Regions from separate parts of the Micromonospora sp. CNZ297 genome, predicted to be linked through region 1. Evidence: predicted binding sites of a transcription regulator. Region 1 holds the regulator's gene; the other holds the start of a gene.
What was found. Region 1 encodes HrcA, which represses chaperone genes, less so after heat shock. Its sites were predicted from a motif close to GGTTNGCACNCTCNNNNNGAGNGTGCNAACC; they were not measured.
Positions count from the first base shown of each region.

Region 2: groES (co-chaperone GroES) is a predicted target of HrcA. The motif match lies at 3,797-3,827, and genes of this name have one in related genera.

Region 1 covers NZ_VISU01000009.1:57,098-69,072, reverse strand. Annotated here, with positions in the region: gene ybeY (rRNA maturation RNase YbeY) at 1-252, opposite strand, end outside; partial or broken gene FB454_RS35420 (PhoH family protein) at 292-654, opposite strand; partial or broken gene FB454_RS35415 (LAGLIDADG family homing endonuclease) at 919-1,401, opposite strand; partial or broken gene FB454_RS35410 (PhoH family protein) at 1,726-2,421, opposite strand; gene FB454_RS17660 (serine hydrolase domain-containing protein) at 2,556-3,932, opposite strand; gene FB454_RS17655 (histidine triad nucleotide-binding protein) at 3,929-4,273, opposite strand; gene FB454_RS17650 (SDR family NAD(P)-dependent oxidoreductase) at 4,367-5,128, shown strand; gene FB454_RS17645 (16S rRNA (uracil(1498)-N(3))-methyltransferase) at 5,254-5,988, opposite strand; gene dnaJ (molecular chaperone DnaJ) at 5,990-7,135, opposite strand; gene hrcA (heat-inducible transcriptional repressor HrcA) at 7,209-8,231, opposite strand; gene FB454_RS17630 (DUF4870 domain-containing protein) at 8,464-9,075, shown strand; gene hemW (radical SAM family heme chaperone HemW) at 9,115-10,338, opposite strand; gene FB454_RS17620 (enoyl-CoA hydratase-related protein) at 10,358-11,143, shown strand; gene FB454_RS17615 (hypothetical protein) at 11,257-11,975, shown strand, end outside.
Region 2 covers NZ_VISU01000002.1:567,378-579,352, forward strand. Annotated here, with positions in the region: gene FB454_RS06075 (sulfite oxidase) at 1-1,575, opposite strand, end outside; gene groL (chaperonin GroEL) at 1,636-3,279, opposite strand; gene groES (co-chaperone GroES) at 3,350-3,664, opposite strand; gene FB454_RS06090 (THUMP-like domain-containing protein) at 3,919-5,151, shown strand; gene ybaK (Cys-tRNA(Pro) deacylase) at 5,207-5,686, shown strand; gene FB454_RS06100 (sugar ABC transporter substrate-binding protein) at 5,890-6,993, shown strand; gene FB454_RS06105 (ATP-binding cassette domain-containing protein) at 7,097-7,909, shown strand; gene FB454_RS06110 (sugar ABC transporter permease) at 7,906-9,165, shown strand; gene FB454_RS06115 (ROK family protein) at 9,197-10,372, shown strand; gene FB454_RS06120 (DUF4142 domain-containing protein) at 10,471-11,208, shown strand; gene FB454_RS06125 (ABC transporter ATP-binding protein) at 11,262-11,975, opposite strand, start outside.

The sequences.
Region 1 (11,975 bases):
GCCGGCCGGGTTGCTCTCCCCCGGGCCGTGGTCGACGCTGCCCTCGTCCATGGGGAAGGCGAGCACGTCGGTCGGGCCGTCGCCACCCATCCAGCGGTGGTTCAGCTCCGACATGTATTCGATGTCGACGAGCAGCACGGACAGCTCGGCGAGGGGGTTGACCCCCATCTCGTCGAGGGCGTGCCGCGCGACGGCGAGCACGGCGTCGGTGTCGACGTCGACACCCGACTCGTTGGCGATCTCGATGGACAACTGTCTTCCTCTGATGATGTGACGGCTTCCGCCGGTGGGTCAGCGGCGCCGGCCGGCCCGGCCGCCCTGGGCGGTCCGCCCAGGTACGGCGTGCACGCTCTGCGCCTGCTGGGTCTCCCGCTCGGCGTCCCAGCGGGCGTACGCGTCGACGATGTCGCCCACCAGCTTGTGACGCACCACGTCGGAGCTGGAGAGCTGGGCGAAGTGCACGTCCTCGACGTTGTTCAGGATCTCCCGGACCACCCGCAGGCCGCTGGTCGTCCCGCCGGGAAGGTCCACCTGGGTGACGTCACCGGTGACGACGATCTTGGAGCCGAAGCCGAGCCGGGTGAGGAACATCTTCATCTGCTCGGGCGTGGTGTTCTGCGCCTCGTCCAGGATGATGAACGCGTCGTTAAGGGTGTTGTGAGTCACCAGGAAGTCGTCGGTGACGTAGAGCGAGTCCTCCGCCGCGACCTGGATGCACATCGTCTCCCGCACCCCGGCCGGGATGATCGAGTCGATGAACCGCATCGGCCGGCCACCGCCGTGCTCGTCGTAGAGCCGGCGCTTGCGCGACAGGCGGAACGGCGCGACACCGGCGGGTAGCCGGATCTCCACGACGTAGGCATCGGACCGGTACGGAACCGGCCGGCCCTTCGCCAGACCGGGCTTGCGTCCCTCGGCCGGACGAACCCGCGCCGTGGCCACCCCTCCGAGCGACTCGACCAGGTGGACCACGTCGTCGCACAACCGGGGGGAAGTGGTCGAGTACTGCACACGGCACGTGCGCCCGGCCTGGGTGACCGGCCCTCCGTCGGTGTCCAGCAGCCCTTGCAGGACCGCCAGCCGGACGCCCACGCTGTTGTTCTTGTAGACCTCGGGGACGAACTTCGTGCCCGAGGTGGCTCCGGCCAGCCCCAGTTCGCGGACGGCCACCGTCACCGGGTTCGCCACGATCACGCCGCCGCGGTGCCCGTTGACGTGCCGGAGGACGTAGTCGTAGTCACCCTTGCGGACCAGTTGGATGTCGACCAGCGCCTCCTCCAGTGCGGTCGCCAGCTCCGGGTCGGCGGTGGAGAAGGCGGGCGTGGCGCGGGACGAGATCGCGCCGTCGCCGAGCAGCAGCCCGAGCGCGTACGGGTCGAGCGGAACCGTCTGCGGCTCCATCTGCACCGGGGCGACGAGCGGGAGTTCGTAGCGACGGGTGTGGCCCCGCCACTCCTTGCCGATCATCTCCTGCGTCTCGATCGTGCGCCGCCGGCCGCGACGCTTGTCGTCCGGCGTGGCTACGGTCCACAGGTGCTCGCCGCAGCAGAGCGTGGACGCGCCGTCCTGGGTGGTGACCCGGTAGGTCTGCTTCGGCCCCTGCGGGTAGATGCCGATCACCGGTGTGGGCGTCCCGTTCGAGCCGATGACCAGGTCACCGACCTGGAGCGAGCCGAACGGCCGGAAGCCCTCCGGGGTCAGCACCCGGGCGTCGTACGGCTGGGCCCGCCCGCGCATGTACGCCAGCGGCGCCACCTCGATCGTGCCGGCGGCCATCAGCTTCGGGATGGTCTCCGGGTCGAGCATGTCGTGCAACGCGTCGTAGAGCGGGCGCAGGTAGGGGTCGATCTTCTCGTTCAGGGTGCCGGGCAGGAAGCCCAGCCGCTCCCCCGCCTCGACCGCCGGCCGGGTCAGGATGATCCGGTTGACCTGCTTGGCCTGGAGCGCCTGCACGGCCTTCGCCATGGCCAGGTACGTCTTGCCGGTACCCGCCGGGCCGATGCCGAAGACGATGGTGTGGGCGTCGATCGCGTCGACGTACTTCTTCTGCCCCAGCGTCTTGGGACGGATGGTGCGGCCGCGCCGGGAGAGGATGTTGAGTGTCAGGACCTCGGCGGGCCGCTCGGCGCCGCCCTGTTCGAGCATGCCGACGGTACGCCGTACCGCGTCTGTGGTCAGGGTCTCGCCTTTCTCGATCAGTTCGAGCAGCTCACTGAAGAGACGCTCGGCGAGGGCGTTGTCGGCGGGGGCGCCGGTGATGGTGATCTCGTTGCCGCGGACGTGGACGTCGCTGTCGATCGAGCGCTCGACGAGCCGCAGGATCTCGTCGCCCGCGCCGAGCAGGTTCACCATGATCTTCTGGTCGGGGACCGTGATCCTGGTCTGCACACGCGGCGTGCCGGGAGGTGGGGTGCCGGTCATAGGTCGGGCCGTCGGGCCCTGCGCCACCTGCTCTCCGCTTCTCGGGCGCCGGGCCCTGCCGGCGCGGCGTTCGGTTACCTCCATCGTATCGGGTCGGCACCGTACGCACCGCGCCCATTTCCGGTGGCCGGCGGTCAGTCGCCGGCGCGGAAGTCGTACCCGTCGAAGGTCTCCTGGGTGCGGGTGAAACGGTAGGTCGCCCAGTGCATCCGGACCACCACGCCCCGTTCGTCGCGGGTCAGCCGCAGCAGCTCCCCCACCTCGCGGCCGGAGACCGTGCGGAACACGTCCGGCCGGTCCGGCAGCGGCGCGAACACCGCCGGCGGCTTCCCGGCCGGGTCGTCCGCGCCACGTGCCCGCAGCGTCCCGTCGTGCCAGGAGAAGACGTACTCGAAGCCCTCGCCCCACCAGCGGCCCGGCACGCCGCGCAGGTGGTCCGGCGCGGGCGGGCCGGGACGCCACGGCTCGATCTCCGCCGGGTCGTGCTCGGCGGCGGCGGCGAGCAGCCGGTGTGACAGGTCGAACACCTCCACGCCGGTGCCGGACGAGCCGAGCACCGCGACGCCCATCGCCCCGGCGGTGCCCTGCCCGCCGCGCCGCCCGTAGACAGCGGCGAGGAATCCGGGCATCGCGCCGTCGTGACCCACGTGGATCACCCGGTCCGCCTGCGGGACCAGGATCAGCCCCAGCCCGAAGCCGGCCGACCAGACCGACTCGTCGGTGGGCGTGAGCGGCCAGCGCATCTCCTCGACAGTCGTCGCGGCGAGCACCGCGCCGTCCGGGTCCACCGCCGCCGGGTCGGCCAGGAACGCGGCCCAGCGGGCCATGTCCGTCGCGGTGCTCCAGAGCTGCGCGGCGGGGGCCACCGCGCCGAAGTCGGCGGGTGGTTCCGGGTGGGCCTCGTCGGAGTACGCGTCGACCAGGAACCCGGTCGCGGCCCGCTCGGTCGGGTACGGGCCGGTGGCGGTCAGCCCGAGCGGGGTGAGCACCCGGTCGGCCAGCACCTCGGCCCAGGTGCCGCCACGCAGCCGGGCGACCGCCTCGCCGAGCAGCGCCAGGCCGAGGTTGGAGTAGTGGAAGCGCCGGCCGGTGGGCAGCACCCGCTCGACCCGGGCCAGGTCGGCCAGCAGTTCGTCGACGGCCGGGGCGCGCAGGCTGTCCCACACGTCGCCGTGCGGCTCGCGTTGCAGGCCGGCGGTGTGCGACAGCAGCCGGCGTACTGTCGCGTCGCCGTGCGCGGGCAGGTCCAGGTGCCGCCCGATCGGGTCGTCCAGGTCGAGCAGGCCCTCGTCGCGGCACTGCATGACGAGCACCGCGGTGAAGGTCTTGGTGACCGAGCCGATCCGGAACACCGTCTCCGGCCCCAGCGGGGTGTCGTTGCCGGTGTCGCCCACGGCGCAGGTCCATAGCGGCCGGTCGGCCCGGTGCAGGGCGGCCGACACCGCCGGGATCCGCCCGGTGGCCTGCGCCTGGCGCACCATCCGGCCGAGCCGGTCGGAGACGTCGGTCATCGGCAGAGCATCGGGCCGAGCGGCGCGCCGCCGAGCAGGTGGGCGTGCACGTGGAAGACCTCCTGGCCGCCGTACGGGCCGGTGTTGAACATCAGCCGGAACCCGTCCACGGTCAGGCCCTCCTCCTCGGCGACCACGGCGGCGGTCTGGAGCACCTCGCCGGCCAGCTCGGGCGCACCCTGGGCCAGCGTGGCCACGTCCGCGTAGTGCTCCTTCGGGATCACCAGCACGTGGGTGGGCGCCTTCGGGTCGATGTCCCGGAAGGCCAGGGTGGTGGGGGTCTCGCGGACGATGGTGGCCGGAATCTCCCCGGCGACGATCCGGCAGAAGAGGCAGTCCATCGCAGCAGTGTAAGGAGGGGCCCCTGCTTAACGCCTCCGGTATGGGACGGGGCCCTTTTTAACAGTCTGGCCCGGTGCGGCAGGATGGCCGCCATGTCGGGACGGGCGGTGCTGGTGACGGGGGCCTCGCGGGGCATCGGGCGGGCGGTGGCGCGGGCGTTCGCCGCAGGTGGAGACCGGGTGGCGATCCACCACCGGGACTCGGCCGAGCTGGCCGAGCGGCTGCGCGCCGAGTTGCCGGGTGACGGGCACGTGGTGGTCCGCGCCGACCTGGCCGACGCCGACGCGGTACGGACCATGGTGGACGAGGCGGCCCAGCGGCTCTGCGGCCTCGACGTACTCGTGAACAACGCCGGGGTGTTCGGGCCGGCCGATCCCCCGCACCCGGTCTTCGAGAGCAGCTACGAGCAGTGGCGGGCGCGCTGGCGGGAGGTGCTCGACACCAACCTTGTCGGCGCCGCGAACGCCGCCTGGTGCGCCGCGCAGCACATGCGCGAACGCGGGGGCCGGATCGTGAACGTCTCGTCCCGGGGCGCGTTCCGGGGCGAGCCGGCCAACCCGGCTTACGGGGCCAGCAAGGCCGGGATGAACGCGATGGCCCAGTCGCTGGCGGTGGCCCTGGCGCCGTACGGCATCGCTGTGGCGTGCGTGGCGCCCGGCTTCGTCGAGACCGACATGACGAACGAGCACCTGAAGAGCGAGCGGGGCGAGGCGGTACGCGCCCAGTCCCCGTTCCACCGGGTGGCCCGGCCGGAGGAGATCGCGGCGGCGGTGCACTGGCTGGCGAGCCCCGAGGCCGAGTGGGCCGCAGGCACCATCATCGACATGAACGGCGCCTCCTACCTCCGCTCCTGACCCCCACGCCCTCCGCGATCTTGCACTTTCGGCCCCCACAAAGCGTCGAAAAAGGGGCGCAAGGCGGGCCGAAACTGCAAGATCAGCGCGCCGGGAGAACGCGGGCGGGGAACGAGGGCGCGGGTTTACCAGTGGGTCAGGCGGGTGGCCAGGACCGTCAGGGCTGCCACGCCAGCCGTGGACGTGCGCAGGACCGACGGGCCCAGGCGGACCGTACGGGCGCCCGCGTCGGCGAACGCGGCCAGCTCGTGGTCGGCGATGCCGCCCTCCGGGCCCACCACCAGCACGATCTCGCCGGTGGCCGGCAGGTCGACTGTGGTCAGCCGGTCGTGGGCACCCTCGTGCAGCACGAACGCGCCGGCCGCACCGGCGATCCGGCGGGCCACCGAGGCGGTGGACTCGTCGGGCGCGCCGGCCACCACCGGCAGCCACGGGCGGCGGGCCTGCTTGGCCGCTTCCCGGGCGGTCGCGACCCACTTCTGCCGGGCCCGTCCGCCCCGGTCGCCGCGCCACTGTGCCACCGAGCGGGACGCCGCCCACGGCACGATCTCGTCCACGCCGACCTCGGTCATCGCCTGCACGGCGAGTTCACCCCGGTCGCCCTTGGCGATGCCCTGCACCACGACGAGCCGGGGTACCGGCGCGTCCGCGTACCCCCGGCTGGTGACCCGCAGGTCGAGCGTGCCGCGGCCGACGGCGGTGACCACCGCGGCGGCGGTGCCGCCCCGGCCGTCGGCGAGCACCAGTTCCTCGCCGGCGCGCAGCCGCTGCACGGTGGCCGCGTGGTGGCCCTCCGGGCCGTCCAGCGTCAGCGTGTCACCGGTGGGCAGCGCCTCGACCAGGAACAGCGGGGCGGACACCTCAGGCGTGCCCGTTGAAGGCGTCGCGCATCCGGGAGAAGAAGCCGCCCTGCTTGGTCAGCTCGGCGACCTCCTCGCCGCGGGTCTTGGCGAAGTCGCGCAGCATCCGCTCCTGGTCGGCGTCGAGCTTGGTCGGGGTACGCACGTCCAGGTGCACGTAGAGGTCGCCCCGGCCGGTGCCGCGCAGGTGCGGTACGCCCCGGGCGCGCAGCCGCATCGTGCTTCCGGGCTGGGTGCCGGGCTTGACGTCGACCGTCTCCTCGCTGTCCAGCGTCTTGATGGTCAGCCGGGTGCCCAGCGCGGCCGCGGTCATCGGCACGGTGACCCGGCAGTGCAGGTCGTCGCCCTTGCGGGAGTAGACGTCGTGCGGCCGCTCGTGGATCTCGACGTAGAGGTCACCGGCGGTGCCGCCACCCGGCCCGACCTCACCCTGCTGGGCCAGGCGGATCCGCATGCCGTCCTCGACCCCGGCCGGGATCTTCACGGTGAGTGAGCGGCGGGTGCGCACCCGGCCGTCACCGGCGCAGGTCGGGCAGGGGTGCGGGATGGTGGTGCCGTAGCCCTGGCAGACGGTGCACGGCCGGGCGGAGACCACCTGGCCGAGGAACGTCCGCTGCACCGACTGCACCTCGCCCCGGCCGCCGCACGCCTCGCAGGTGGCCAGGTGGGTGCCGGCGGCGGTGCCGGCGCCGGAGCAGGTGGTGCAGAGCACGGCGGTGTCGACGGTGATCGGCGCCTCGACGCCGAACGCGGTCTCGTTGAGGTCCAGCTCCAGGCGCAGGATCGCGTCCGCACCGGGGCGGGTACGCGGACGCGGCCCCCGGCTGCCGCCCGCGGCGCCGCCGAAGAACGCGTCCATGATGTCCTGGAAGCCGACGAACGGACCGGCGCCGCCCGGGCCGCCGGGACCGCCCATGCCGCCGCCGCCCGGGGCGAGCGGGTCGCCACCCAGGTCGACGATCTGCCGCTTCCGGTCGTCCGAGAGGACCTCGTACGCGGCGTTGATGTCCTTGAACTTCTCCTGGGCCTCCGGGTCCGGATTGACGTCCGGGTGGAACTGCCGCGCCAGCTTGCGGTAGGCGCGCTTGATCTCGTCGTCGGAGGCGTCCCGGCTCACGCCGAGAATGCCGTAGTAGTCCCTGGCCACTGCGTTAGGTGTCCTCATGTTCGTCTCGCGTCGCTCCGGTCGTCGGCCGGAACCGGCCGTCGGCCCTGACTGGTCAGTTCTGGGCCAGCAGTTCGCCCACGTAGCGTGCCACGGCCCTCACCATGGCGATATTGCCGGGGTAGTCCATCCGGGTCGGCCCGAGCACGCCGAGTCCACCGACGATCGTGCTGCCCGGTCCGTAGCCGGTGCTGACCACCGAGGCGGCCCGCAGGTTGTCGAATTCGTTCTCGTCGCCGATGAGCACCCGGGTGGTGCTCGGCTCCGTCTCACCGATCAGCTTGAGCAGCACGACCTCTTCTTCGAGCGCTTCCAGGATGGGCCGCAGCGAGCCCTGGAAGTCGAGCAGGCCGCCCCGGGTGAGGTTGGCCTGTCCGGCCAGCGCGAGGCGCTCCTCGTGCCGTTCCACGAGCGTCTCCAGCAGCACGGTGGAGAGCGTGGTCATGGCCGGGCGCAGATGCGGCGCGGACTCCTCGACGAGCGCCTGCACCAGCGGCGGCGTCTCGGCGAGCTGGCTGCCGACGAGCTTCTCGTTCACCAGCCGGCGCAGGTCGGTCACGTCGTCGGCGGGCACCGGGGCGGGCAGCTCGACCAGCCGCTGCTCGACCCGGCCGGTGTCGGCGATCATGACGACCATGAGCCGGGTGGTGGAGATCGGCACCAGCTCCAGGTGGCGCACCTTGGAGCGGGCCAGGCTCGGGTACTGCACCACTGCCACCTGCCGGGTGAGCTGGGCGAGCAGCCGGACCGTGCGGTGCACCACGTCGTCCAGGTCGACGGCGCCGACCAGGAAGCGCTCGATCGCCCGGCGCTCGGCCGGGCTGAGCGGCTTGACCCGGGACAGCCGGTCGACGAAGAGGCGGTAGCCGCGGTCGGTGGGCACCCGGCCGGCACTGGTGTGCGGCTGCCGGATGTAGCCCTCCTCCTCCAGCACCGCCATGTCGTTGCGCACGGTGGCCGGCGAGACGCCGAGCTGGTGCCGCTCGACCAGGGCCTTGCTGCCGACCGGTTCCTGCGTGGCGACGTAGTCCTCGACGATCGCGCGCAGCACGGCGAGTTTGCGGTCGTCGAGACCCATTCCCCACCTCCTGACGCACCTCGGCCGGGCCGGCACGCGGCATCCGCCGGGCGGCTGGCACTCGACTGTAGCGAGTGCCAGTCTACGTCGGCACCCCCGCCGGCGCGATGATCGCCCGACGGACCTGCGGTGCGGCCCACCACACAGCGCCGCCCACCAGGGCCGAACAGCCGGTCATCGTCGGTCTGTGTCGCTCTGGTGCGAGTTGACCGGTGCCCCTACCGTGGCGACCATGACAGAACCTCCTCGCCCTCCAGGGGCAGGGGACTCCGGCCCCCAGCCCGACCCGTCGGCGCCCTACGGCTCGTCGCCGGGCAGCGAACCGCCCACCGCTCCACTGTCCGGGGCGCCGGGCGCCGGCGGGTATCCCCCGCCCGGTGACTATCCGCCTCCGGGCGGCTACCCGCCCCCCGGTGGTTACCCTCCGCCGGGCGGCACGCCCGGCTACGGCGCCGGCTACCCCGCCGGTGGCGGGTACGGCCCCGCCGCGTACGCCAACAACGACGAGAAGACGTGGGCCCTGGTGGCGCACTTCGGTGGCGCCGCGGGTGTCATCGTCGGCGGCGGTCTGCTCGGCTGGGTCGCCCCGCTGATCGCGATGATGACCCGCGGTCAGCAGTCGCCGACGGTCCGCGCCCACGCGGTCGCGGCGCTGAACTTCCAGATCACCTGGACCATCGCCAGCGTGCTCGCCTGGGTGATCACGGTCATCACCTGCGGGATCCTGTTCTTCGTCCCGATGCTGGTCTGGCTGGTGCCGCTGATCTTCGGAATCATCGGCGGGGTCAAGGCCAACGAGGGTGTGCTCTACCGCTACCCGATGACCTACAACTTCATCAAGTGACACCGCCGGCCGGCCGAGGGGGCGGCCGGCCGGTGCCGGTCACGGCAGCAGGTCGCGTACCACCGCGTCGGCCAGCAGCCGGCCGCGCAGCGTCAGCACCACAAGCCCTCGCGCGTACGCCCCGGCGTCGAGCAGCCCGGCGTCCCGGGCCCGCTCGGCGCCCGCCCGGCCGGGCTCGTCCAGCACGTCCAGCGGCAGCCCGGAGGCGAGCCGCACCCGCAGCATCACGTCCTCCATGTGCTGCTCGTCCGGGGTGAGCTGCTCCCGGGCCAGCGCGGGCGAGGCGCCCTCGGCCAGCCGGGCCGCGTACGCGCTCGGGTGCTTGACGTTCCACCACCGCACGCCGCCGACGTGGCTGTGCGCCCCCGGGCCCAGGCCCCACCAGTCGGCGCCGGTCCAGTAGAGCAGGTTGTGCCGGCACGCCGCCGCCGCCGACCGGGCCCAGTTCGACACCTCGTACCAGGAGAAGCCGGCCTCGCCGAGCGCGGCCTCCGCAGCCAGGTAGCGGTCCGCCGCCACGTCGTCGGAGGGGTACGGCAGCTCGCCGCGGCGCATCCGCGCGGCCAGCCGGGTGCCGTCCTCCACGATCAGGGCGTACGCGCTGACGTGGTCCACGCCCGCGTCGACCACCTGGGCCAGCGAGGCGGCGAAGTCGTCTGCGGTCTCGCCCGGCGTGCCGTAGATCAGGTCCAGGTTCACGTGCTCGAACCCGGCGTCGCGCGCCTCCAGCGCGGCGGCGGTGGCCCGGCCCGCGCTGTGCCGCCGGTCCAGCACCGCGAGCACCCCCGGCGCGGCGGACTGCATGCCGAGCGAGATCCGGGTGTACCCGGCGGCCCGCAGCGTCTTGAGCGACTCCGGGCTCACCGACTCGGGGTTGGCCTCGGTGGTCACCTCGGCGTCGGCGGCCAGCCCCCAGACGCGGTCGATGCCGTCGAGGATCCGGGCCAGGTCGTCGGCGGGCAGCAGGGTGGGCGTGCCGCCGCCGACGAAGACCGTGTCGACCCGGGGTGGCGGCGAGTCGCCCAGCACCCGGGCGGCCAGCGCCAGTTCGGCCAGCACCGAGTCGGCGTACGTCTCCCGGCTCGCCCCGCCGCCCAGCTCCGAGGCGGTGTACGTGTTGAAGTCGCAGTAACCGCACCGGCTGGCGCAGAACGGGACGTGGACGTACACGCCGAAGCCGCGCGCGCCGACGGCGCGACGGGCGGTGGCGGGCAGCGATCCGTCGCGCGGGACGGGTTCGCCTTCTGGAAGGACGCCGGGCATGGCCACTAGTGTGCCCGGCATGACCTCTCCGGACGCTCTCGTGCGAGTCGCCACGGCCCGTGGGGTGACCACCCTCACCCTGGACAGCCCGCACAATCGCAACGCGCTCTCGACGCCCCTGATGACCCAGCTGCTGGCCGGGCTGGCCGACGCGGTCGCCGACGACGCGGTACGCGCGATCGTGCTCGACCACACCGGCCCGGTCTTCTGCTCCGGCGCCGACCTGAAGGAGACAGCCGCCGCGTACGCCAGCGGCACGGTGCCCGCCGGGATGCTCGGCGACGTGCTGGTGGCGGTGCGGGAGTGCCCGAAGCCGGTGGTGGCGAAGGTGGCCGGGCCGGCCCGGGCCGGCGGGCTGGGCCTGATCGCCGCCGCCGACCTGGCGGTCTGCGCGCAGGAGGCGACGTTCGCGTTCACCGAGGTGCGGATCGGCGTGATCCCGGCGGTGATCTCGGCGACCGTGCTGCCCCGGCTGGGCCAGCGGGCCGCCGCCGAGCTGTACCTGACCGGCGACACGTTCGACGGCCGCCGCGCCGCCGAGATCGGCCTGGTCACCGCAGCGGTGCCGGCCGACGAGCTGGACGCCGCCGTCGAGCGCTACTGCGCCTCGCTGGTGAAGGGCGCCCCGGGGGCGCTGGCCGGGGCGAAGGAGCTGCTGCGCCGGCCCGCCGGTCCCGACCTGCGGGCCGAGATCGCCGAGTTGGCCGCCCTGTCGACCGGGTACTTCCTCTCCGACGAGGGACGCGAGGGCGTCATGGCGTTCCGGGAGAAGCGTCCCGCCGCCTGGGTGCCCGCCGGAGACTGAGGTTCGCGGCGGGCCCCGCGGGAGCCCCATTGCGGCCGAGGTGGGGCCCGCCGGTCGGCCGAGACCCGCCGTGGCGGGTGGGACGTACGCTTGTCGGACTGTCGGGACAGGGGGTGCGGGTGCGGACGCGAGCGGCGATCGTGGCATCTGGGGTGGCGGTGTGCGTGCTGGCACTGCTCGCGGTCTACGTCGTGACCAAGCAGTTCGGCGAGCACCTGCGGCTCCCCCTGGCCAGCCGGACCTGCACCGTGAAGGCCGACGGCGAGGTGGTGCTCGGCGCCGACCAGATGGCGAACGCGGCCACCATCGCGGCCATCGGGATGCAGCGCCGGATGCCCGAGCGGGCGGTGGTGGTGGCGCTGGCGACCGCCTACCAGGAGTCGCACCTGCGCAACATCGCCCACGGCGACCGCGACTCGCTCGGTCTGTTCCAGCAGCGCCCGAGCCAGGGCTGGGGCAGCCCGGAGGAGATCCAGGACCCGCGGTACGCGGCGAACAAGTTCTACGCCGCGCTGAAGAAGGTCAAGGGCTGGGAGCGGATGCGGATCACCGACGCCGCCCAGCGGGTGCAGCGGTCGGCGTTCCCCGAGGCGTACCAGAAGTGGGCGGACGAGTCGGAGGTCCTCACCCGCGCGTTGCTCGGCCACGCGACCGGCGCGGTGGCCTGCACGGTCAGCTCGCCGCCGACGATGCGCGGGCCGGCTGCCGCCAGCGCCGTGCTGGAGAGCCTGTCGCTGGACTGGGGGCTGCCCCGGCTGGCCACTGCGACGGACCTGACCGCGCTCACCGTGCCGGCGGGCGACGACCGCAACGGCTGGCGGTACGCGCACTG
Region 2 (11,975 bases), on a different contig from region 1:
CCACCGCCAGGACCACTGCACCCAGGTGTCCGCCGACACCGCCGGGGCCGGCGTCGCCTCCTGCCAGGGGCCGCCGTCGACGCGTACCTCGACGCGACGGATGCCGCGGTGCTGCGCCCACGCCACACCGGCCACGATCACCGGGCCGGCGGCCGGGCGGCTGCGGGGCCGGGGCGTGTCGATCCGGGACTGCGTCTTGATCGGGCCCTGCACGGACCAGCCGCGCGGCACCCAGTACGCGTCGAAGTCGGCGAAGCTGGTCAGCTCCAGCTCGGTGAGCCACTTGCAGGCCGACACGTACCCGTAGAGGCCCGGCACCACCATCCGCACCGGGAAGCCGTGCTGGATCGGCAGCGGCTCGCCGTTCATGCCGACCGCGAGCAGCGCGTCCCGCCCGTCGCGCAGCACCGAGGTGGGCGTGCCGCAGGTCCACCCGTCGACCGCGCGGCCCACCACCTGGTCCGCGCCCTCCTCCGGGCCGGCCTCGTCGAGCAGTTCCTTGATCGGTACGCCGAGCCAGCGCGCGTTGCCGATCAGGTCGCCGCCCACCTCGTTGGAGACGCAGGCGAGCGTCACGTACCGCTCGACCATCGGGCGGGCCAGCAGGTCGTCGAAGCTCAGCTCGATCGGGTTGCGCACCCGCCCGTGGATCCGCAGCCGCCAGGTGGCCGGGTCCACCTGCGGCACCACCAGCGCCGTGTCGATCCGGTAGAACTCCCGGTTCGGCGTCACGTACGGCGCGAGCCGGGGCAGTGACAGGTCGGCTCCGGCCGGCACCTGCGGGGCGGGCGCGGCCGGGGCGGGCAGCGTCACCGCCTCCCGGGCCGCCGACACGCCGCGCCGCCCGGCCAGCCAGTGCCCGCCCAGCCCGGCCACCGCCGCAGCGCCGGTGAGCAGCCCGGCGCCGCGCAGGAACCGCCGCCGCGACTCCGCGTCATCGTCGTGCCGTACCGGCTCCCAGCCGCCCGGGGTCTTCTCCTCCCCCGCGAGCGCGGCGACCGCCGGAGGCGGCGCCGACGGCGGCCGGTCCGCCGCGTCGGCCCGGTCGCGCCCGGCCTGCTCCCGGCGTGCCGGGCCGGCGCCCAGCGGTCCGGCCACGAACGCCCAGAGCGTCAGCGCGCCGAGTCCGCCGCCGGCCAGGGAGGGCAGCGCGTCGAACGCGTCAGCGCCGGCCCGGGTCAGCGCGGCGGCGACGCCGAGCACGGCGAACGCGGCGACGCCGGCCAGGCCGATCACCAGCCGCCGGGCCGCCGCCAGGCCGAGCAGCGCCCCGAAGGCGGCCAGCAGCAGCGCCGTCCCGACCAGCAGGGCGATCTTGTCGTACGTACCGAAGACGTCGATGGCGAACTGCTTGACCGGCTCGGGTACGAGGTCGACGACGAGTCCGCCGACGGCGACGAGCGGCGCGGACCGGGGACCGGTCAGGACCGCCACGGGCTCGGCGGTGCCGAGTGCCACCACGGCGGCGACGACACCGGCCAGTGCCGCGCGGCGGCGGGAGAGGGTGCTCACGGCGTCCAGTCTGGTCGACCCGCCGGCCCGGCTGCCAATGTCGTCAGCGTTCCGTAAGGGCATACGCGTCAGGGCACACCACCGGGTCGGCGGTGTGCCCTGACGTCGGGCCGTGCGGTCGGGTCAGAAGCCCGGGCCGTGCTGGTGGCCGTGACCGTGCGAGTGGCCGTGGCCACCGGCGGCCGGCTCCGGCTCGGCCGGCTTCTCCACCACGAGGCTCTCGGTGGTGAGCAGCAGGCCGGCGATCGAGGCGGCGTTGCTGACCGCGTTGCGGGTCACCTTCACCGGGTCGATGATGCCGGACTTGGCCAGGTCGACGTACTCGCCGGTGGCGGCGTCGAGGCCGTGACCCCAGTCCTGGGCGACGACCTTCTGCACCACCACGTAGCCGTCGTGGCCGGCGTTCTGGGCGATCCAGCGCAGCGGCTCGACGAGCGCCTTGCGCACGATCGAGACGCCGACCTTCTCGTCACCGGTGAAGCCCAGGTCGTCGTCGAGCGCCGGCAGGATCTGGGCCAGGGCGGCACCGCCACCCGGGACCGTGCCCTCCTCGACCGCGGCCTTGGTCGCGGCGATGGCGTCCTCGATGCGGTGCTTGCGCTCCTTCATCTCGACCTCGGTGGCCGCGCCGACCTTGATCACGGCGATGCCGCCGGAGAGCTTCGCCAGCCGCTCGGCCAGCTTCTCTCGGTCCCACTCGGAGTCGGAGGCCTCGATCTCCTTGCGGATCTGCGCGACCCGGTCGGCGACCTCGGAGGCCTGCCCGCCACCGTCGACGACTGTGGTGTTCTCCTTGTCGACCACGACGCGACGGGCGGTGCCGAGCACCTCCAGGCCGACCTGGTCGAGCTTGTAGCCCAGCTCCGGGGCGACCAGCTCGGCGCCGGTCAGGATCGCCATGTCCTGGAGCATCGCCTTGCGGCGGTCGCCGAAGCCGGGGGCCTTGACGGCGCAGACCTTGACGGTCTTGCGCAGCGCGTTGACCACGAGCGTGGACAGGGCCTGGCCCTCGACGTCCTCAGCGACGATGAGCAGCGGCTTGTTGTTCTGGAGAACCTTCTCCAGCAGCGGCAGCAGCTCCTCGATCGCCGAGATCTTCTGGGTGGTGATCAGGATGTACGGGTCCTCCAGGACCGCCTCCTGCGCCTCCAGGTCGGTGACGAAGTTCGGCGAGATGAAGCCCTTGTCGAACTGGAGACCCTCGGTCACCTCCAGCTCGGTGGTGAGCGCGGAGCCCTCCTCGACGGTGATGACGCCGTCGCGGCCGACCTTCTCCATCGCCTCGGCGATCAGGTCGCCGATGGCGGCGTCCTGCGCGGAGACGGTCGCGACGTGCGCGATCGACTCCTTGCCGGCGACCTCGACGGCCTTGCCGAGCAGCGCCTCGGAGACCTTGGCGGCCGCCGCGTCGATGCCCCGCTTCAGGCCGGTCGGGTTGGTGCCGGCGGCCACGTTGCGCAGGCCCTCGCGGACCATGGCCTGGGCCAGCACGGTGGCGGTGGTGGTCCCGTCGCCGGCGACGTCGTTGGTCTTGGTCGCCACCTCCTTGACCAGCTGCGCGCCGAGGTTCTCGTACGGGTTGGTGAGCTCGATCTCCTTGGCGATGGTCACGCCGTCGTTGGTGATCGTGGGCGCACCGAACTTCTTGTCCAGGACGACGTTGCGCCCGCGCGGGCCGAGGGTGACCTTCACCGCGTCCGCGAGGGCGTTGACACCGTGCTCGAGCAGGTGCCGGGCGTCGTCCGAGAAGCTGAGGATCTTCGCCATCAGTATCCCTTCGAAGCGACGTTGCCCCGGCCCGGCGAGCCGGACCGGGGCAACGACACTGATCGGTTGCTTACTTCTCGATGACCGCGAGGACGTCGCGGGCGGAGAGCACCAGGTACTCCTCGCCGGCGTACTTGACCTCGGTGCCGCCGTACTTCGAGTAGAGGACGGTGTCGCCGACCTTCACGTCGATCGGCACGCGGTTGCCCTTGTCGTCGATCCGGCCCGGGCCGACAGCGAGGACGGTGCCCTCCTGCGGCTTCTCCTTGGCGGTGTCGGGGATCACGATGCCCGAGGCGGTGGTGGTCTCGGCCTCGTTCGCCTGGACCACGATGCGGTCCTCGAGCGGCTTGATCGCAACCTTGGTCGCGGTAGTCACGGGCATACCCTCCCGGGTACTTGGTGTCGTTGCCGGCCGGCATGCCGACCAGCGTCAATCTGCCACATGCCACCGGGCGGGGCCGTCGTCGCGGGTGCCGGTCCGCCTGGCGCTCAACCCCCGGGCACGAGGCTCGGGCGTTGGCACCCTCAGGGTGAGAGTGCTAATCGCAGGTTATTCCTCGGCTAGCACTCCGTCAAGGAGAGTGCCAACGCGTCGCCCTCCGTGTCGCGCCGGAACCGGGCCGGGAGAATGAGCGCGTGGATCTCGACCAGCTCGCCGCGCTGCGTACCCCCGAGGGGTCGGCCGCGCTCGCCGCGGCCGAACGGGTGGCCGGCGGCGACCCGCTGGCGGCGGCTGCCGCGCTGCGTTCGGCCGGAATCCCCGGCGGGCTCGCGGCGGCCGCACTCACCCAGGCCGAGCTGCGCCGCCGGGCGGCCGGCAAGTTCGGCGCGGCGGCGGCCGGGATGTTCCTCACCCGGGCCGGGCTGGAGCAGGCCACCCGCCGCGCGGTCGCCGACCGGCGCGCCGCGCGGCTGCGGGCCGCGGGTGTGACCACGCTGGCCGACCTGGGGTGCGGGCTGGGGGCCGACGCGCTCGCCGCGGCTCGCGCCGGCATCCGGGTGTACGCGGTGGAGGCCGACCCGGTGACCGCCGCGATGGCCGCCGCGAACGCCGAGGCGGCCGGGCTGACCGACCTGGTGACCGTCGAACGCGGTGACGCCACGGCGTTCGACGCGACAGGGGTCGACGCCGTGTTCTGCGATCCGGCGCGGCGGCGGGCCGGCACCGGGCGGCGTGTGTTCGACCCGAACGCCTACTCGCCGCCGTGGGACTTCGTCACCGGCCTGGCCGCGCGCGTGCCGCGCACAGTGGTGAAGGTGGCGCCCGGGCTGGACCACGCGCTGATCCCGGCCGGCGCCGAGGCGGAGTGGGTGAGCGTGGACGGCGACCTGGTCGAGGCCGCGCTCTGGTGCGGCGAGCTGGCCGAGGTCCCACGCCGCGCCACCCTGCTGCGCGAGAAGGAAGGGCCCCTTCTTAACGCCTCCGGTAGTAAAAGGGGCCCTTCCTATCACCTCACCGGGACCGGTGCGCAGGAGGCGCCGGTGGGACCGGTGCGGCGGTTCCTCTACGACCCGGATCCGGCCGTGGTGCGCGCGCACCTGGTCGCCGAGCTGGCCGCCGACCTCGACGCCACGCTCGCCGACCCGTCGATCGCCTACCTGTACGCCGACGAGGCCCGGCCCACGCCGTTCGCCCGCTGCCTGGAGATCACCGACGTGCTGCCGTTCTCGCTGAAGCGGCTGCGCGCCCTGCTGCGGGAGCGGCGCGTCGGCCGGGTCGAGATCCGCAAGCGCGGCTCGGCGCTGGAGCCGGAGAAGCTGCGCCGCGACCTGCGGCTGTCCGGTGACGAGGCGGCCGGTCTGGCGCTGACCCGGGTGGCCGGCGACCCCACTGTGCTCGTCTGCCGGCCGGTTCCGCCCGGCGGTTGACCCCGGCTCACGTTTCCGGCTCGCGGTGTCGCGGCGCGCGGGTTAGCTTGAGCCCGTGGCGGGCCCTGGCACTCCGGCGATCGCGTTGCTGAGCAAGCGGAAGATCGCCCACAGCACCCACACCTACGACGTCTCGCCGGACGCGCCGAACTACGGCGCGCTCGTGGCGACCGCGCTCGGCGTGGCGCCGGAGCGCGTGTTCAAGTCGCTCGTCACCGAGGTCGACGGCGGGCTGACGGTGGCGGTGGTGCCGGTGACCGGCGAGCTGGACCTGAAGGCGCTCGCCGCCGCGGCCGGCGGCAAGCGGGCGACGATGGCGGAGCGCACGACGGCCGAGCGGGCGACCGGATACGTCCGCGGCGGCATCAGCCCGCTCGGGCAGCGCAAGCGGCTACCGACTGTCATCGACGCCTCCGCGCTGACGCACCCGACGGTGTACGTCTCGGCGGGTCGCCGGGGGTTGCAGGTGCAGCTCGCGCCGACGGATCTGGTGGCGCTCACCGGGGCGACGACGGCGTCGATCGCCACTGCCTGAGCGGCTCGTGACGGTACGTGTGGGAGCGTTTCCGGAACGCGCTCTCCCGGCGGTGTCCCGCGGGTGACAACCGCGTTGCTGAATTGTTACCGCCGCCAACAAACTTCCGACCTCGGCAGTCTTGCGGCGCATGGGAAGCGGGGAATACGTTGCCGGGCACAACAAAACATCACCACTCCCCCACCTCCGAAAGGACCCTGCACATGCGCAAGGGCTTCCTCACCTTCGCGGCCGTCGGTCTTCTCGCGACCGGCAGCATGGCCGCCTGCGGTGACAACGGCGGTTCTTCCGACGAGGCCGGCGGCTCCAACGCCAAGAAGCCGAAGATCGGCGTGATCCTGCCGGACAGCAAGTCCTCCGCCCGCTGGGAGGGCGCGGACCGCAAGTACCTCAAGGCGGCGTTCGACGCGGCCGGCGTCGAGTCCGACATCCAGAACGCGCAGAACGACAAGACCGCGTTCCAGACCATCGCCGACCAGATGATCACCAACGGCGTCAACGTCCTGATGATCGTCAACCTGGACTCCGGCACCGGCAAGGCCGTGCTCGACAAGGCCAAGTCGCAGGGCGTCGCGACCATCGACTACGACCGGCTGACCCTGGGCGGCTCCGCCCAGTACTACGTCAGCTTCGACAACGAGGCGGTCGGCAAGCTCCAGGGCGAGGGCCTGAGCAAGTGCCTGACCGACAAGGGCGTCAAGAACCCGTCGATCGCGTACCTCAACGGCTCGCCGACCGACAACAACGCCACCCTGTTCAAGAACGGGTACGACTCGGTGCTCAAGCCGAAGTTCGACTCGAAGGAGTACACCAAGGTCGCCGACGACTCGGTGCCGGCCTGGGACAACGCGCAGGCCGCCACGATCTTCGAGCAGCAGCTGACCAAGGCCGGCGGCAAGATCGACGGCGTGCTCGCCGCCAACGACGGTCTCGGCAACGCGGCCATCTCGGTGCTGAAGAAGAACAAGCTCAACGGCAAGGTTCCGGTGACCGGTCAGGACGCCACCAAGGAGGGCCTGCAGAACATCCTCGCCGGTGACCAGTGCATGACTGTCTACAAGGCGGTCAAGAAGGAGGCGGACGCCGCCGCCGAGCTGGCCATCGCGCTCGCCAAGGGTGAGCGGAAGGACACCGGCCAGACGGTCAAGGACCCGGAGGGCGGCCGGGACGTGCCGTCGGTGCTGCTGGAGCCCAAGGCCATCTACAAGGACAACGTCAAGGACGTGGTGGCCGACGGATACGTCACCAAGGAAGAGCTCTGCACCGATGCCTTCGCGAAGCTCTGCACCGACGCCGGCGTGAGCTGACCCACCCGCCTCAGGCGGCGCCGCCCGGCACGGGGTTTCCCGTGCCGGGCGGCGCCCGCGCCGGACGGGATCCGAGACCTCCCTCCGCCCAAAGGAGAACCCCGTGTCCGCAACCCCCCTGCTGGAGCTACGCGGGATCGACAAGAGCTTCGGTCCCGTCCAGGTGCTGCGTGACGTCGCCTTCGCCGCGCACGCCGGCGAGGTGACCGCGCTGGTCGGCGACAACGGCGCCGGCAAGTCGACCCTGGTCAAGTGCATCAGCGGCATCCACCCCACCGACGCCGGCGAGTTCGTCTTCGACGGCCGCCCGGTGACCATCAACAGCCCTCGGGACGCCGCCGCGCTCGGGATCGAGGTCGTCTACCAGGACCTCGCGCTCTGCGACAACCTCGACATCGTGCAGAACATGTTCCTCGGCCGGGAGAAGCGCAGCGGCATCGTGCTCGACGAGCCGACCATGGAGCAGATGGCCGCCGAGACGCTCGCCGGCCTGAGCGTGCGCACCGTGAAGTCGCTGCGCCAGCACGTGGCCAGCCTCTCCGGCGGCCAGCGGCAGACCGTGGCCATCGCCAAGGCCGTGCTCTGGAACAGCCGGCTCGTCATCCTGGACGAGCCGACCGCCGCACTCGGCGTCGCGCAGACCGCCCAGGTGCTGGAGCTGGTCCGCCGGCTGGCCGACAACGGCCTGGCCGTGGTGCTCATCTCGCACAACATGAACGACGTCTTCGCCGTCTCCGACCGGATCGCCGCGCTCTACCTCGGCCAGATGGTCGCCCAGGTGAAGACCACCGACATCACCCACTCGCAGGTGGTCGAGCTGATCACCGCCGGCCGCTCCGGCAGCCTCGGCCTCACCGGCGAGCCGGGCGGCAACGGCGCCGCGCCCGCCGACACCACTCCAGGAGCCGTCCGATGACCGCCATCGTCGTGAAGAAGGAAGGCCCGGCCGGCGTCACCCCGACACCGACCGTCGGCAGCCACGTGAACAACTACTGGCGCCGGGTACGCGGCGGCGACATCGGTGCGCTCCCCGCCGTGGTCATGCTCGTGGCGCTGGCGGTGGGCTTCTCGATCGCCCGCCCGTCGTTCTTCACCGCCGGCAACCTGGCGAACCTGTTCACCCAGGGCGCGGCGGTCACGCTCATCGCGATGGGTCTGGTCTTCGTCCTGCTGCTCGGCGAGATCGACCTCTCCGCCGGCTTCGCCAGCGGCGTCTGCGCCGCGATCCTGGCCAACGTGGTGACAGTGCTCGGCTACCCCTGGTACGTGGCGGTGCTCTCCGCCGTCGTCACCGGTGTGGTGATCGGCACCGTGCTGGGCCTGCTGGTCGCCAAGGTCGGCATCCCCTCCTTCGTGGTCACGCTCGCCGGGTTCCTGGCCTTTCAGGGCGTGGTGCTGACGCTCATGGACGAGGGCGCCAACATCGCGGTCCGGGACGACGTGCTCGTCGCGATCGCCAACCGCAACCTCTCCCCCGTGCTGGGCTGGTCGCTCGCAGCCGTCGCCGTCGCCGGGTACGCGGCCGTGCAGTTGCTGCGGCACCGCAACCGTGCCGCCCGCGGCCTGCTCACCGATCCGATCGCGGTGGTCGCCGCGCGGATCGCCGGTCTGGCCGTGATCCTCGGCGTGGCGGTCTACGTGCTCAACCTGGAGCGCAGCCGCAACGTGCTCGTCGTCTCGCTCAAGGGCGTGCCGATCGTGGTGCCGATCATCGCGATCCTGCTCGTCGTCTGGACGTTCGTGCTCCAGCGCACCAGCTACGGGCGGCACATCTACGCGGTCGGCGGCAACGCCGAGGCGGCCCGCCGGGCCGGCATCAACGTCGACCGGATCCGCATCTCCGTGTTCATCATCTGCTCCTCGATGGCCGCGATCGGCGGCATCGTGGCCGCCAGCCGGGCCAACTCGGTCGACCCCAACACCGGGGGCAGTAACGTACTGCTCTACGCCGTGGGCGCGGCGGTGATCGGCGGCACCAGCCTCTTCGGCGGCAAGGGCCGGGTCCTCGACGCCGTGCTCGGTGGCGCAGTGGTGGCGGTCATCGACAACGGTATGGGACTGATGGGATACAGCTCGGGCGTCAAGTTCGTGGTCACCGGCGTGGTGCTGCTCGCCGCGGCGACCATCGACGCGCTGTCGCGTCGGCGGGCCGCCGCCACCGGCACGCGCTGACCCGGGGTACGGGAACACCATGGCAGTGGCAATGCGCGCGGGCCCCAGTCAGGACGAGATCCGTCGGCAGAACCTGGGCGCATTGCTCCGCTATGTACACGTCCACGGCGCCACCACGCGGGCCGAGCTGACCACAGCGCTCGGCCTCAACCGCAGCACCATCGGCGCGCTGACCGCGGACCTGGCCGGCGCCGGTCTGGTCAGCGAGGGGACGCCGAAGGAGACCGGCCGGGCCGGACGACCGTCACTCGTCGTCCGGCCCGAGTCGGGGCGGGTCTACGCGTACGCGTACAGCGTCGAGGTGGACCGGCTGCGGGCCGCGCGGGTCGGGCTCGGCGGTGAGGTGCTCGACCGCCGGGAGATGGACCGGCCGCGCAACCTGGTCGCCGGGGAGGCCGCCCCGCTGCTCGCCGGCGCGGTCAAGGAGATGCACCAGTCGGTGCCGCCGGACGCGATCTGCGTCGGCGCCGGGGTGGCCGTGTGCGGCATGGTCCGCCGGGAGGACGGGCTGGTCCGGCTCAGCCCCACCACCGGCTGGGTGGACGAGCCGATCGGTGCGGCGCTCGCCGTCGAGCTGGGGATAGACGTACCGATCACGGTGGGCAACGTGGCCGACGTGGCCGCGTACGCCGAGCACGCCCGCGGCGCGGCGGTCGGCTGCGACAACGTCATCTACATCTACGGCGACGTCGGCGTGGGCGCGGGCATCATCGCCGGGGGCCGGCGGCTGAGAGGGCACGGCGGCTACGGCGGCGAGGTCGGCCACATGGTGGTGGTCCGCGACGGGGTGCGCTGCGACTGCGGCCGGCGCGGCTGCTGGGAGACCGAGATCGGCGAGCACGGGCTGCTGCGCGCCGCCGGCCGGTCCGAGGCGCGTGGCCGGGACGCCCTGCTCGCCGTCTTCGACGCCGCCGACCGCGGCGACGCCCGCGCCCAGACCGCGGTACGGCAGGCCGGCGACTGGCTCGGTTTCGGCGTCGCGAACCTGGTGAACATCTTCAACCCGGAGATGGTCATCTTCGGCGGCACCATGCGTGACCTCTACCTGGCCTCCGCGGCGCAGGTACGCAGCCGGCTCAACTCCAACGGGCTGCCCGCGTGCCTGGAGCACGTACGGCTGCGTACCCCGAAGCTCGGTGGCGACGCGGCGCTGATCGGCGCCGCCGAGCTGGCGTTCGAACGACTCCTCGCCGACCCGCTGAACTGATCGGCCCGCCGATCCGTACCAGTGTGCGGACGGGCGGCCGGCTTGCGCGGCCGTCCACGACCCCGCGTACCGGTCCGGACCGAGGAGGCACCGCAACCATGGCATCGCTGGAATCCGCACGCCGCAAGCTGGCGCACCGGGTGGTACTGCTGCTCGCCGCGCTGGGCGCGGGGATCGGCGTCATTCCCGGGACGGCACAGGCCGCACCCAACCCCGGCGTGCAGATGAACGCCGCCGACATGACGCTGCTCAACGGCGTACGGCTGGCCGGGCTGTGGGAGATGCCGGCCGGGCAGATGGCGGCCGAGAAGGGCCAGTCCGCCCGGGTACGCGAGGTCGGCGCGGAGATCGCCAAGCAGCACGCGGAGCTGGACCTGCTGGTGGTCGAGGCCGCGAACAAGCTGGGCGCCACCCTGCCGACGGATCCGACGGCCGAGCAGAAGGGGTGGCTGACCGAGATGCAGAACGCCACCGGCGCCCGGTTCGACCAGATCTTCGTCACCCGGCTGCGGGTCGCCCACGGCAAGATCTTCCCGGTGATCGGCGCGGTCCGGGCCAGCACCCGTGACCCGATCGTGCGCAAGCTGGCCGAGGACGCCAACACGTTCGTCAACGACCACATGACCATGCTGGAGAGCACCGGGCTGGTGCGCTGGCAGCAGTTGCCGCCGGCCGCGCTGCCGCCCGCGCAGAGCGACTCGCTCGTCGCCGCCGCCCAGGCCAACGTGGGCAGCGGCGGTGGACTCCAGGTGGGCACCGGTGTGGTGTGGGCGGTGTTCCTGATCGCGCTCGGCACCGGCGGGTACGCGACCTGGCGGCTGACCCGCCGCACGTGACCCCCGGCCGTCGAGCGGGCCCCGGCACGTGTGCCGGGGCCCGTCGCGCGTTCTCAGCCGTGCCAGGAGCGCCACAGCGCGGCGTACGAGCCACCGGCCGCGACCAGTTCGTCGTGTGATCCCAGCTCGGTGATCCGCCCGTCGGCGACCACCGCCACGCGGTCCGCGTCGTGCGCGGAGAAGAGCCGGTGCGCGATGGCGACGACGGTACGGCCGTGCAGCACCGCCGCCAGCGACCGTTCCAGTGCCCGGGCCGCCCGCGGGTCGATCAGCGAGGTGGCCTCGTCCAGCACCAGCGTGTGCGGGTCGGCGAGCACCAGCCGGGCCAGCGCGAGCTGCTGCGCCTGCGCGGGGGTGAGCGGGTGGCCACCCGCCCCGACCGCCGTGTCGAGCCCGTCCGGCAGGGCCAGCGCCCAGTCCAGCGCGTCGACCGCGGCCAGCGCCGCGCGTACCCGAGCCGGGTCGGCGTCCGGCCGGACCATCGCCACGTTGTCGGCGAGCGTCCCGATGAACACGTGGTGCTCCTGACTGACGAGCGCGACATGGGTACGCAGCTCGGCCAGGGGCATTCCGGCGAGCGGCCGGCCGTCCACTGTCACAGTGCCGGCGCTCGGCGCGTGCACGCCCGCCAGCAGCCGGCCCAGCGTCGACTTGCCCGCCCCGGACGGGCCGACCATCGCGAGCCGCTCCCCCGGCCGGGGTTCCAGCGTCACGCCGTGCAGCACGTCGTGACCCGGGCGGTACGCGTACCGGACGTCGTGCGCGGC